DNA from 2 places in the Paenibacillus sp. TAF43_2 genome. Region 2 is predicted to be linked to the other one. Evidence: riboswitches for the same ligand, from Rfam matches in the RefSeq annotation. Region 2 holds a riboswitch; the other holds the start of a gene.

Region 1 (6,017 bases), on a different contig from region 2:
TGTAATTTGTCCATCGTTATTAGCAATCGTTGTCGGTGATACGCCTGTTAAGCCAGTCGGCGCTTCTTGCGCTTCCTCGCCGTAAGCCGGAATAACAACCTCTACTTTAGGGCTTGGGCGATATCCTTCTTTTGCCGCGTAACGAACATCATAAGTACCGTAAACAAGATCTGTAACAGACGGTTCTGTTGCACGAATATAATCGGATAACGAATTAGACAGCTTGTATTCAAGCGCTGTCGTCGTTCCAGTAATTTTACCGTCATTGTTAGCTGATGTCGTTGGTGCAACACCTGCCAGCCCTGTTGGTGCAGCTTGGTCTTGAATAAAGGATGGCACCACTACGTTTACAGCTTCGCCCGCTTTGTACGAAACAGCTGCGGGAATTCCTGCTGTATGAGGACCATTGTATCCAAGCTTGGATGCATATCTAACATTGTAAGTACCTGGCACTAAGTTAGTTATTGCATCACCAGTTACAGCCTTGTAATCCGTTTCATTTTCAAGCTTGTATTCAAGCGCTTTGCCTTTCGTTCCTGTAATTTGACCATCATTTTCATCGGATGAGGTTGGTTTAACCGCTGTCAGCCCTGTAGGTTTGGCCTCAACTCTTGCAAATAGGCTGTTCAAAGCATTTGTATAATTTTTGTAATTCACACCAAGTCCGCCGCTGCTTACATAATCAGGTTGAATATTGGTCCAAGAATACATCAATTCAATATGCCCAAGAATTGGAGCTCTGTTGCCATCAACATCCTTGTTGTCTTTGTTATATTGAAAGAGGTATGGAACTTGCGCTTTGCTTGCGATTACTTCAACGCCGTTCTCATTCGTATACTTTACATTGTCTTTTGTTTTTACGTATTGTGTTTTAATATCAGGCAAATATTTGTTAATCAAATCTACATACAGATTGGCGTAAGGATGATTCGTATCTCTTGTTTGAAAGAATGTTCCGTTATGGGGGTCAGCGTTCGGGTCTTTATAAAGATCCAGGATCGAAATTCCCGAATCCAGCTTGGTGTCCCAAAAATAAACTTTATCAATGTTATTTTTTTTCGCATATTCGTTAACAAACTTAATGGCTGCTTGTGTATTCGGGCACCAAGAGCCGCCGAACAAGATCGTATAATTCCCTTCGCTCTCGAGAATCTTCGTCAATTGGTGATAGGTTACATGTTCAAATACGAGCTCTCCGTCCGATTCGTCAAAAATAACCGTTTCTTTTTTGTTAATGATTGATCCGTTTCTATTGAAAGCTGCTTTGATAGAATTCGAACGGTTAATCGTATCAAATGAAGTGATTCCTTCAAATACTTGACTCACTTTTGCTTTGTAAGCATCTACTTTGCTCGCGTCCAAAACGCCATTAGTTAAGTAATCGCTCCACACATTTGTTGAAGCCAAAGAGGAAACAATTTTCTTTTTGTTATACACAAACAGGAATGGTGCTTCAATTTTTTTCGCTGAGCCTTCTGAAATTACTGCGCCCTTGCTGTCTTTTTTCGTATAACTAACGATATCTCCTGCTGGAAGTACTTCATCGAGGTTCGTTAAATATTTTTTGACCAGCTCGACATACGCTTCTGCAAAATCAAAAGTGTTGTTGCCAACTTTGATTTCTTTCGTTTGCGTTTCAGCAATCTCTAGTGATTTGCCATCTAACCTTGTATCAAAGTTATAGATGGTTTTTACACCATATTGCTTTGCCACCTGATTAATAAAGCCAATATTCGCTTGTGTTTTATCGCTCCAAGCTCCGCCAAACAACACAACATATGTGCCTTCGCTGTCAAAGAGATTAATAATATCTTCATACGTTACCGTTTGAAGAATATGGTTCTCATCATCCAAATGATCATACACATTATTAAAATAGTTATAATGGCTGGCGCCGCTATTTACTAGAGTTTCCGAAGCTGGATTGGCATTAACGATATTGGCAGCTGGCAAAATTAATAATGCAGCCAATATAAGAGCTAACCATCTTTTGGATGTATTAAATTGTAATTTCATGTTCATTCCTCGTTTTCATCAAATTTTGTCGATGTGCCAAGTGTGAAATATGTATTCTCCACTAGTCGCTTCAAGATTTCGTGCAGGGAGCCGGTCATAAGAGGCTGATCTGCCTCTTATGGCCACCCCATTTCATAACTCATGAATACGTATTTCTTGTTTCTAGCAGATTTCTTCTTCCGTCGTCGATGGTGCTGGCTGTTGACCTTCGGAAGACGAAGATGATGATGAAGAGGAGGAAGAAGGAGCCTCTGAGGATGATGGTGCTTTCGGCTGTACCGTATCTTTTTTCACAAATGAGACCGATTTAGATGGCTTCTTTTCTTCTTTTGCAGCTGGCTCTGCTGGTTTCGATTGTGTTTCTTCTTTCGCAGCAGGTGCTGCTGCTTTTGGCTCTTCTTTTACAACGGCTGCAGCTTTAGGCTGGCTTTCTTCTTTCACCGTCGTTGCTGCTTTAGGCTGGGCAGTCTCTTTCGGCTGAGTCGCTGTTTTTTCAACCGATGTATTTGCTTTAGCCGCAGGCTCCTCCTTTGCTGCTGCCGCTTTAGCTGCAGGCGCCTCTTCCTTCTTATCTACAGCAAGAGTAACTTTGGATTTATCTTCTTGTTTCGCATCTGCTTTTTCTGCTTCAGGTTTATTAGCCTCTATCGTGTCCGCCGTTTTTGCTTGCGGTTGTTTTTCGCCTTCTGCTGCAGCTGTGTTTACTTCTGATTTTTTCTCTGTGTCAGAAACGGTAATGATTTTGGATTGATTCTCTTCCTTTGCTTCGGTAACAATTGCAGCGTTGTCCTTCACTGCAGGCGCACCTTGTGCCTGTTTGGCAGATACGACAACATAGGTTAGGGCTGAGAAGGCTACTGTTGCAGAAATTAATGTTAGTGTTAGTTTTTTCATGATTGTAAACATCCCTTTCGCTTCGCTCTTTGAGCTTTTTTGTTTTTTTGGATAAAAAAAGGAGACCCAACAAGGCGCAGAACTGCGCTCCTATTGAATCTCTGGTGGTCCAGTAGATTATCTTCTTTTGTCATCCTACAAAATGGTTTTTTAACTCACTTTGAATATATTCCTATATTATTCCTCAAAAACGACCCTGTCAACGATTATTTAAATTTTTCCCATCGTTTTTGTCGGAATTAATTATAGAGACACTAAAACGTCTGATTTTTATTTATTATTTTAAATTCCACCTTACGATCATCGGTATGAATAAACTTCACAAGCAATGAAATTTTATGATCTGCGTTTATGCTGCTCCAGTAAAATTGAGCCGTTTCATCCATTGAATCAAATAAAGGAACCTCCAGCGGTTCACCTTCAAAAGATCTCAAAATACCATTTTCTTCACCTTTATAAGTGTGAATGCAATGACCTATCCCTTTTGTAAAAGAGTCGTAATGAAAGAAATGACGGATGCAAAATGACGGATCGTTTTGCCTTGTTTTCAAAATGGACAAGCTGTACAAAGCTGATTCAGTATCAATAATACCGGAAATACGCGGTGTATAATGGGGAGCATCCGGTTCAAACTTTCTGCTTTTTAATGCATCTTCAAACGTTGCACTTTTGCCATAAGCTTCATAGATGGTTTCAGTCTGATCTCCATTGGAAATGATATGCATCCCATTCATACTCTTTATCGGATCATAAATAATCAATGAAGGGTCTTCCATTTTTGCCGCATCATATGCTATGTTTCTTACAAACTGCTCATTGCGCTCAAAGATTCGGTTGCGACTGTTCGCGCTTCTGCCCATTATCCAATACRCTTGAACAAAATGTTTTCCTGACGGGCTCATCCCCACGATTATTGTTCTACCAGGATACGGATTATTAAATAACTGATCTTCATAGGACTGCAACATACTCACCTCAACCTTTTTATTTTATCTGAAAATAAAAAAAGCATTTGATCATCGATCAAATACTTTGCCCAGGCGCACGACATATGAAATAGGTGCTCCCTCGTGGTCATCCACGTTTACGCCAGTTGCACCTACCTGAAATTTACATTTATTATAGTTCGATATCGCAATTGAAATCAAGCTCTATTTCTAACGAACTGTTTCGTGCTTATTATGCAGAAAACTAAGCGCTGCTGGATTCGCAAGCTATTATTTTGATTGCTGAACAATGGAAAAAGGGCTGTTCCAAAAGTAGAAAAACCTACTTTCAGGACAGCCCTTCTCTTATTTAAACCTTATTTCACTTCAATTGATTTAACTGTGCCATTGTCGCCTTTTACTTGTACATATTGACCAGCCTTCAGCTGCGAGGAGTCACCTGTAATGACTACGCTTGGATCAATGCTGAATGTAGTGACAACTGCCTGTGAGTTTTCATATCGAGTAATGAGAGAAACCGTCGTCAATTTCGCCTGATTGTTGAACGTTAATGTATTAATAATTCCGTTCTCCGAGAAAGCTGTACTAACAGGAGCCGACTTCGTTACTTCAATAAATACGATACGATTGAGATACGTACGAACGAGTACCTCATCACCTGCTCGGAGTGAGCTCACTGGCGATTTTTTATCATCTCTGAAAATAAACACATTCGAATCTAATGCTAGTGAAACCTCCGTGTTATCTCCTTTAACAACCGTCAGCTTGCCATCAGCAGGAGCTGCTTTTAGCTTGCCTATAATGGCTTGTGCATCATGATTAGGCATTTCCGTATCTGTACGATCGAGAAGCGCTGCCAGCTCTGCACGGGTTACTGGTTGATTAGGACGGAACGTTTTTCCATTCTTATCATTGTAGCCGGTAATAATGCCTTTCTTCAAAGCAAGAGCTACATAACCTACTGATCCAGCAGGGATCTCTTTTGCATCCTTAAAGTCAAGCTTTGTATTATTGAGCGCCTTCGCTTCGTCTTCCAGTTTAAGCGCTTTTACGAGAAGAATCGTAGACCATAGCCTTGTCGCGTTTGCTTCCGGTTTCACTTCCGATTCAGTCTCAGAGAATAGATCGTTCTCCAGCGCTACTGCAACGTAACCAACAGCCCAAGGGTATTTTTTTGCGATTTTATCCCCGTCATTAAATTGCAAATCCGTTTTCATTTTATCTGCTGATTCCGCTTGTGAGCGAAGACCCATCAATCTGACAGCAGCAGTCAACGTTTCAATACGGTTGATTTTCTGATTAGGCTTAAATGTACCATCCTCGTAGCCAGTAAATACGCCCTTTGACGCTAACCGCATAATGTATTCCATAGCCCACTTCAGATCGTCCTCATCTTGGAATTGCCATGTTACTTTATGTTTATCGTCCTTGTCATACTTGTCATCCTTGTCCTCATGACGGCCTTTATCATCATTACGATCGCCATCATGCCCTTTGCCTTTACCGCCATCTGCAAAAGCTGACGTTGCACCGCCTGCAAGCATCAGCAGCGCAAGCGAAGAAATTGCTGTCTTTTTCCACATTGTTTGTTTTATCAAGAAAGCCACACTCCTTTTTCGATTGCGGGTTTTGCCGCATTTTTTACCTTCGCCCATACGTTTCGGGAGAGGCAGATCGATTTAAGAGGGTGGCTTTCAAAATAAATTTTTATGATTGTTCCTTATCGGCCTCGCGTTTAGCTTTCAGCCACTTAGGAGCACCTTTGTTTTTACCTTCGCGCTTTCGCTCCACTTTCTTAGGAGCAGGCTTCGCTGCTGGCTTTGGTTTCGGCGGAGCAGTTACTGCTTTCGTCTCTACAAGCTTCGTTTGTTTCGGAGCAGCAGCTGCACTTTTATTCTCTGCAGCTCGCTTCGTTTGCAACGCTTCTGAGCGATCTGCAAGCTTTGCTTCATGACGAGCCGCAAACGGTTTTGTTGCTTCTCGCAGCTCTTCCTCGCTAAGAAGCTTTCCTCTGAACATTGTCCGTTCTGTCAATTCGATGCCCAGCTGCTTGCGGAATTTCTCCATAATAAACAGCTCCTGCGGCGTAACAATGGAAACGACTGTACCAGGACGTCCCATACGGCCCGTGCGTCCTGCACGATGCACATAGTGATCCGC
Region 2 (6,017 bases):
CAAATTCTTTTATGGCTAATGGCGGAGACTTCTACCGCTCCATGAAGAAAGCGAAAGATGATGGTCGTCAGTATGAGATGAACATCGTTGACTACGAGGTGTTTATCGAATACCTTACGAAAATAGGCACTATCAATATGGGGTTAGAAGGCCGTATTACAGATCTAAAAGGCGAGCCGCTTCCAGGTGACAACGATCCATTTAAGCTAACGATTATGCATGTGAACGACACGCATGCTCACCTTGATTCGATTGCAAAACGTTTTACAGCGATTAAGGAAATTCGTGCAGAAGTAAAAGACTCTATCTTGCTAGATGCAGGTGATGTGTTCTCAGGAACGCTGTATTTCAACAAATATCTTGGTCAAGCGGACTTGGCGTTTATGAATAAGTTTGGTTATGACGCGATGGTATTCGGAAACCACGAATTCGATAAAGGTCCATCCGTACTTGCTGATTTTATTAAAAAAGCGGAGTTCCCGTTTGTAAGCTCAAATATCGACTTCAGCAAGGAACCTGCAATGAACGGACTTGTGTCTGAGCAGGCAATCGGTAAACCAGCTGCGAAAGGTAAAATTTATGACGCGATCATATTGGATGAAGGCGGGCAAAAGATCGGCGTATTCGGCTTAACAACGGAGGACACAAAATTCCTTGCATCGCCAGGAGATAATATTGTATTCGAGGATTATATTAAGAAAGCTGAAGAAACGGTCAAAATGCTCGAAAAAGAAGGCATCAATAAGATTGTGGCATTGACGCATCTAGGAAATGAATTTGATAAAGTATTGGCTGAGAAGGTTACGGGCATCGACGTTATCGTCGGTGGACATAGCCACACGAAGGTTGACGCACCGCTTGTATATCATGCTACGGGAGAACCGACACTCGTTGTACAGGCAGAACAATATGGCAATTATTTGGGCCGTTTGGACCTCGAATTCAATAACAAAGGGATATTGACCGCATGGAATGGCAAGCTGCTTACAGTTAGCGGTTATGCAGCGGACCCGGAAGCTGTTGAAATGTTGAAGCCATACAGTGCGGGTGTTGCCGATATTCAGAAGCAAGTCATCGGTAAAACAAATGTGTTCCTGGATGGTGATCGTAATTCTGTACGGTCAAAAGAAACCAACTTAGGAAACTTGATCACAGACGGTATGGTCTCCAAAGTAAAAAGCTTCGTAAACAGCAACGAGGCATTAAAGCAATTGGATGTAAAAGGTTATGTTGGCATTCAGAATGGCGGAGGTATTCGCGAATCAATTAAGAAAACCGCTGAGGGTAAAGTAGATGGAGACATCTCGATGGGCGAATTGCTTACGGTGATGCCTTTCGGAAACAACCTTACGGCGCTTCGTATGACAGGCCAAGAAATTATTGCTGCGCTTGAGAACGGTGTAAGTGGAATCAAAACCGGAGAAGGCCGCTTCCCGCAAGTATCGGGCATGCGCTTCTACTACGATTCTAATAAGAACCCTGAAATATTGGATGCAGACGGAAAGCTTAAGCAGGCTGGCGAACGCATTACGAAGGTTGAAATCAAAAACGCAGACGGCAGCTACAGCGCAATTGATTTGAATGCTTATTATTTTGTAGCAACAAACTCATTTATGGCTAATGGCGGCGATTTCTATCGCTCGATGAAGCAAGCCAAAGATGCTGGACGTCAGCACGAAATGAACATTGTTGACTACGAGGTATTCTTGGAGTATATCAATCAACTAGGTACGATTAATGCAACGACAGAAGGACGCATTGTTGATGTGAATGTTGTAGTTCCGACACCTACTCCAACACCAACAACACCGCCGGTGACAACACCGACGCCGACACCAACGCCAACACCGACGACACCGCCGGTGACGACACCAACGCCGACACCATCCATCACATTTAGTGATGTACGCGGCCACTGGGCGGCAGATGCTATTGCGAAGGCAGTGGAAATTGGGTTTGTTAATGGGTATGGAGACGGCACGTTCCACCCTGGAGACACAGCAACAAGAGCACAATTTATTACAATGGTAGGCAGGGCGCTGAAGCTTGAATCGTCGACAAGCAAGCTGGACTTTGCAGATGCAGATAAAGTTCCTGCATGGGCACGCTCCTTCTTTGCACAGCTTATTGAAGATAAGGTCATTGCAGGCTACGAGGATAATACGCTTCGACCATCAAGTGAATTAACAAGAACGGAAATGACCGTAATTCTTGTTCGCGCACTAGGCATTAAAGTTGATCCGAAGGCGAAGCCGACGTTTGCTGATTTGAGTGACATCCCTGTATGGGCACGTCCTTATATCGCTGCGGCACAAGCCGAAGGACTAGTAGCAGGCATGGGCGGCAATAAATTTGCACCTAAGAAAAATGCAACAAGAGCAGATGTGGTTACACTGATTTTGTCCGCACTAGAGTATGAAGGAAGAAACGGAATTTAATTAAGCAAAAGCGTCCCATTCCACTTGTTAAGAGTGGGGTGGGACGTTTTTTTTAGTAAGATTTGTTGTTTTCATACAAAGAAGGCGACACTTCATTTGAAACCTATGTTAAATTAGAGGGAGTAGATACCGTTTGCATTTCTAGACATAAATAGAAAGAGTGAAACTTGGATGGCTGATGATCGACTGGATGATAAGCTTAGCAAAATGATTGATGTAGCAAGGCTGTATTATGAACTGGATTATAATCAGGAAGAAATCGCCCAGAAGCTGGGGGTATCGCGCCCTACGATATCAAGATTTTTACAGCAGGCGAAGGATGAGGGGTACGTTCAAATAAAAATCGTACACCCGAACGAAAACAATTTTGTTCTGGCGAATCGTTTGGAAGCGAAGTTTGGGCTGAAAAAAGCGGTTATCGTTTCTGTGCCGCAGTATGAGGACAGCATCGTAAAAAGGTATATTGGCGAAGCGGCAGCGAACTATTTATACGATACGGTAAAAGATGGCGATATCATTGCGACAACGTGGGGAACGACGCTCTTTCAAATGGCTTCTCAGCTTAAGGATAAGCCGGTTCGCGACGTTAAGGTCGTGCAGCTCAACGGCGGGGTTAGCCATTCAGAGACCAATACATACGCTTATGAAATTGTTCATTTATTCGGCAAGGCTTTCCATACGATACCTTACTTTATTCCGCTGCCGGCGCTTGTTGACCATGAGGTTGTGAAGCGGACGATTGAATCGGATCGCCATATCCGCAATATTTTGGAGCTAGGGAAGCTCTCTAATATTGCCGTTGTAACCGTGGGAGCCCCTACGGATGATTCTGTATTAATTAGAGCCAATTATTTCACAGATTCCGATCTGGAAATTATTCGCGAGAAGGCAGCTGGCGATATATGCTCACGCTATATCGATATTACAGGCAATATTTGTTCAACACTCATGAACCAGCGCACGATTGGCATCAGTCTCGATGAACTGAAGCGCAAGGATCAGTCAATACTTGTGGCAGGCGGAGCGAAGAAGGTAGATGGCATTTATGGCGCGCTGCGCGGCGGCTACACGAATGTACTCATTACCGATCAGTTTACAGCGAGGTATCTATTAGAACGGGATGTGTAGACGTCCTATAGAACGAACGAGGGGATCTTAGCTGCAAGGCAGCTAATAAGATCCCCTCGTTTTTCTTCCTATCTCTCTTAATGAAGTGCAAATCGCTCAGCGGAGTCAACCGTATGCTTCAGAAGCGTGGCGATCGTAACAGGACCTACGCCTGCTGGCACAGGAGTGATCGCACTTGCTTTTGCTAGGCATGCCTCGTAGTCAACGTCCCCAATATTCCCTTTATTGTACCCTGCATCAAGTACTACAGCGCCATCGCGAATCCATTCGCCTTGAATGAAGCTTGGTTTGCCTACTGCAGCAACGACGATATCGGCAAGACGCAATAGCTCCGCTAAATTTTCCGTTTTGGAATGACAGGTTGTTACGGTTGCATTGCGGTTCAGCAGCATCTGAGAAACGGGTTTGCCTAGAATCGGGCTTCGTCCAACGACGACGGCATGTTTGCCTTCAACCTTGATGTTATAGTAATCAAGAATAGCCATAATAGCAGCAGGGGTACATGACGGATACTGGGCATAACCAAATGCATTTTGAGCAAAACCTAGCGCGGTTACACCATCAACATCCTTATGGATACTAATCGCTTCAAAGGCAGCACGCTCATCAATTTGATGCGGTACGGGGTGCTGCAAGAGGATGCCGTGAATAAGCGGGTCAGCATTAAGCTGCAAAATAACGTCAATCAAATCATCCGTTGAAATGCTTTTGTTCAAATGAATACGTTTGGAATCAATGCCAAGCCGCTTGCATGCATTGCCTTTCATTCGAACATAGGTTTCAGACGCAGGGTCATCGCCCACCAGTATCGTCGCTAAGCATGGAATGATTCCCCGCTTGCTTAGAGCCTCCACTCTTGCTTTCAGCTGCTCTTTGATTGCATCGGCCACAATGGCTCCATCCAAAATCAGTTTCTCCGTCATCTTCTACCTCAGCCCCTTATAAATAGATGTTAAAAAAACATAAAAAGGCAAGGGGTATGTCCCCTTACCTTTGCCCAGGCGTACGGCTAATGATCTGTGCGCTTCCTCATGGCTATCCATGTTCCGCCAGTTACGCACAGCTTTTTATTGGTATTTTGATTTTAACAGGTGGAAAGTTCAAAAGCGAGCCATCAACGTTATTTTATGATTATTTAGGTGTAGAAACAAGAGAATGGGTGCTATAATTACTATACCAAGAGGGAGCGGGTCGCGCTGCCCTCTTTATTTGCAGTTTGCGCAAAATGATGGGAGATTGAGGTGGTTAGTTGTTAAAGCTCACTAGATTTTTGAGGAAATATTGGCTGAGCGCTGTGCTGGCACCGTTGTTTATGCTGCTAGAGGTGTTCATGGATTTGCTGCAGCCGCGGTTCATGGCGAGCATTGTGAATGAGGGCATTATAGCAGGTGATCTCACAGCAATCGCGAGCACCGCTCCCAAAATGCTGATCGCCGCATTAATCGGTCTAATAGCAGGTGTCGGCTGTACGGTGTTCTCGACGATAGCGTCGCAAAACTTTGGGGCTGATCTGAGGCAGGAGCTGTTTCAAAAAATCCAGTCGCTGTCGCTTCGATCGCTTGACCGTTTTGGTTCAGGCTCGATCGTGACGAGACTGACGGGCGATGTCACACAAATTCAGAACTTAGTATTGCTGCTGCTTCGCGTATTTGCACGAAGTTCATTCATTATTATCGGCAGTCTGGTCATGGCTTTTGTAATAAGCCCGCGCCTATCTATTATTTTGCTCGCAATGATACCCTTATTAGCTCTCTTCCTCATCATTACAACTCGGATTACCGTTCCTTTGTTTTCAATGATGCAGCACCGGCTCGATCAAGTGAATACCGTTATGCAAGAAAATTTGTCCGGTATCCGTGTTGTGAAAGCATTTGTACGGTCCGATTACGAGGAAGAACGTTTTAATGAAACAAACTCAAATCTACTGCATGCCAGTCTAAAAGCAGCTAAGATCGTTGCGCTTAATACGCCGCTTGTGTCGATCATTCTTAATTTTAGCATTGTAGCTGCATTATGGTATGGGGGAATGCTTTCTGAGCACGGGGCGCTGTCAGTGGGCAGTCTCGCCGCCTTTTTAACTTATATTACACAGCTTCTCTTTTCTACTCTAGGACTTGGAAATCAATTGATTGCAATCTCTCGGGCCAAGGCTTCTGCTGACCGAATTAACGAGATATTGGAGGTGCCGGCAGATAAATGGACAGCTGAACGAAAAGCTAACGAGCAGTCCAAGAAAATACAGGCTGGCAGAATTACGTTTGACCATGTGAGCTTCAGCTATGAAGGCTCGGAGAAAAATATACTTCACGACATAGATCTGGATATAGAGCCGGGCGAGACGATTGGGATCGTAGGGGTGAACGGCTCAGGAAAATCAACGCTGGTCAGCCTCATTCCAAGGTTTTATGAAGCGACAGAGGGGATGATTCGCATTGATTCCCATCCAATTAA

The links. A riboswitch is a leader RNA that binds a small molecule or an ion and turns the genes downstream of it on or off. The one in region 2 is predicted to bind ZMP and ZTP.
Region 1: linked by a shared signal. The riboswitch ahead of AB4Z17_RS10735 (IMP cyclohydrolase) and the one ahead of AB4Z17_RS07015 (bifunctional 5,10-methylenetetrahydrofolate dehydrogenase/5,10-methenyltetrahydrofolate cyclohydrolase) in region 2 are both predicted to bind ZMP and ZTP.

Annotation. Positions count from the first base shown of each region.
Region 1 is NZ_JBFRDK010000037.1:13,519-19,535, forward strand. Features, by position in the region: gene AB4Z17_RS10725 (S-layer homology domain-containing protein) at 1-2,016, opposite strand, end outside; gene AB4Z17_RS10730 (hypothetical protein) at 2,179-2,910, opposite strand; gene AB4Z17_RS10735 (IMP cyclohydrolase) at 3,165-3,878, opposite strand; ZMP/ZTP riboswitch at 3,938-4,017, opposite strand; gene AB4Z17_RS10740 (S-layer homology domain-containing protein) at 4,214-5,455, opposite strand; gene AB4Z17_RS10745 (DEAD/DEAH box helicase) at 5,565-6,017, opposite strand, start outside.
Region 2 is NZ_JBFRDK010000021.1:12,580-18,596, forward strand. Features, by position in the region: gene AB4Z17_RS07005 (5'-nucleotidase C-terminal domain-containing protein) at 1-2,438, shown strand, start outside; gene AB4Z17_RS07010 (sugar-binding transcriptional regulator) at 2,610-3,566, shown strand; gene AB4Z17_RS07015 (bifunctional 5,10-methylenetetrahydrofolate dehydrogenase/5,10-methenyltetrahydrofolate cyclohydrolase) at 3,644-4,489, opposite strand; ZMP/ZTP riboswitch at 4,555-4,633, opposite strand; gene AB4Z17_RS07020 (ABC transporter ATP-binding protein) at 4,816-6,017, shown strand, end outside.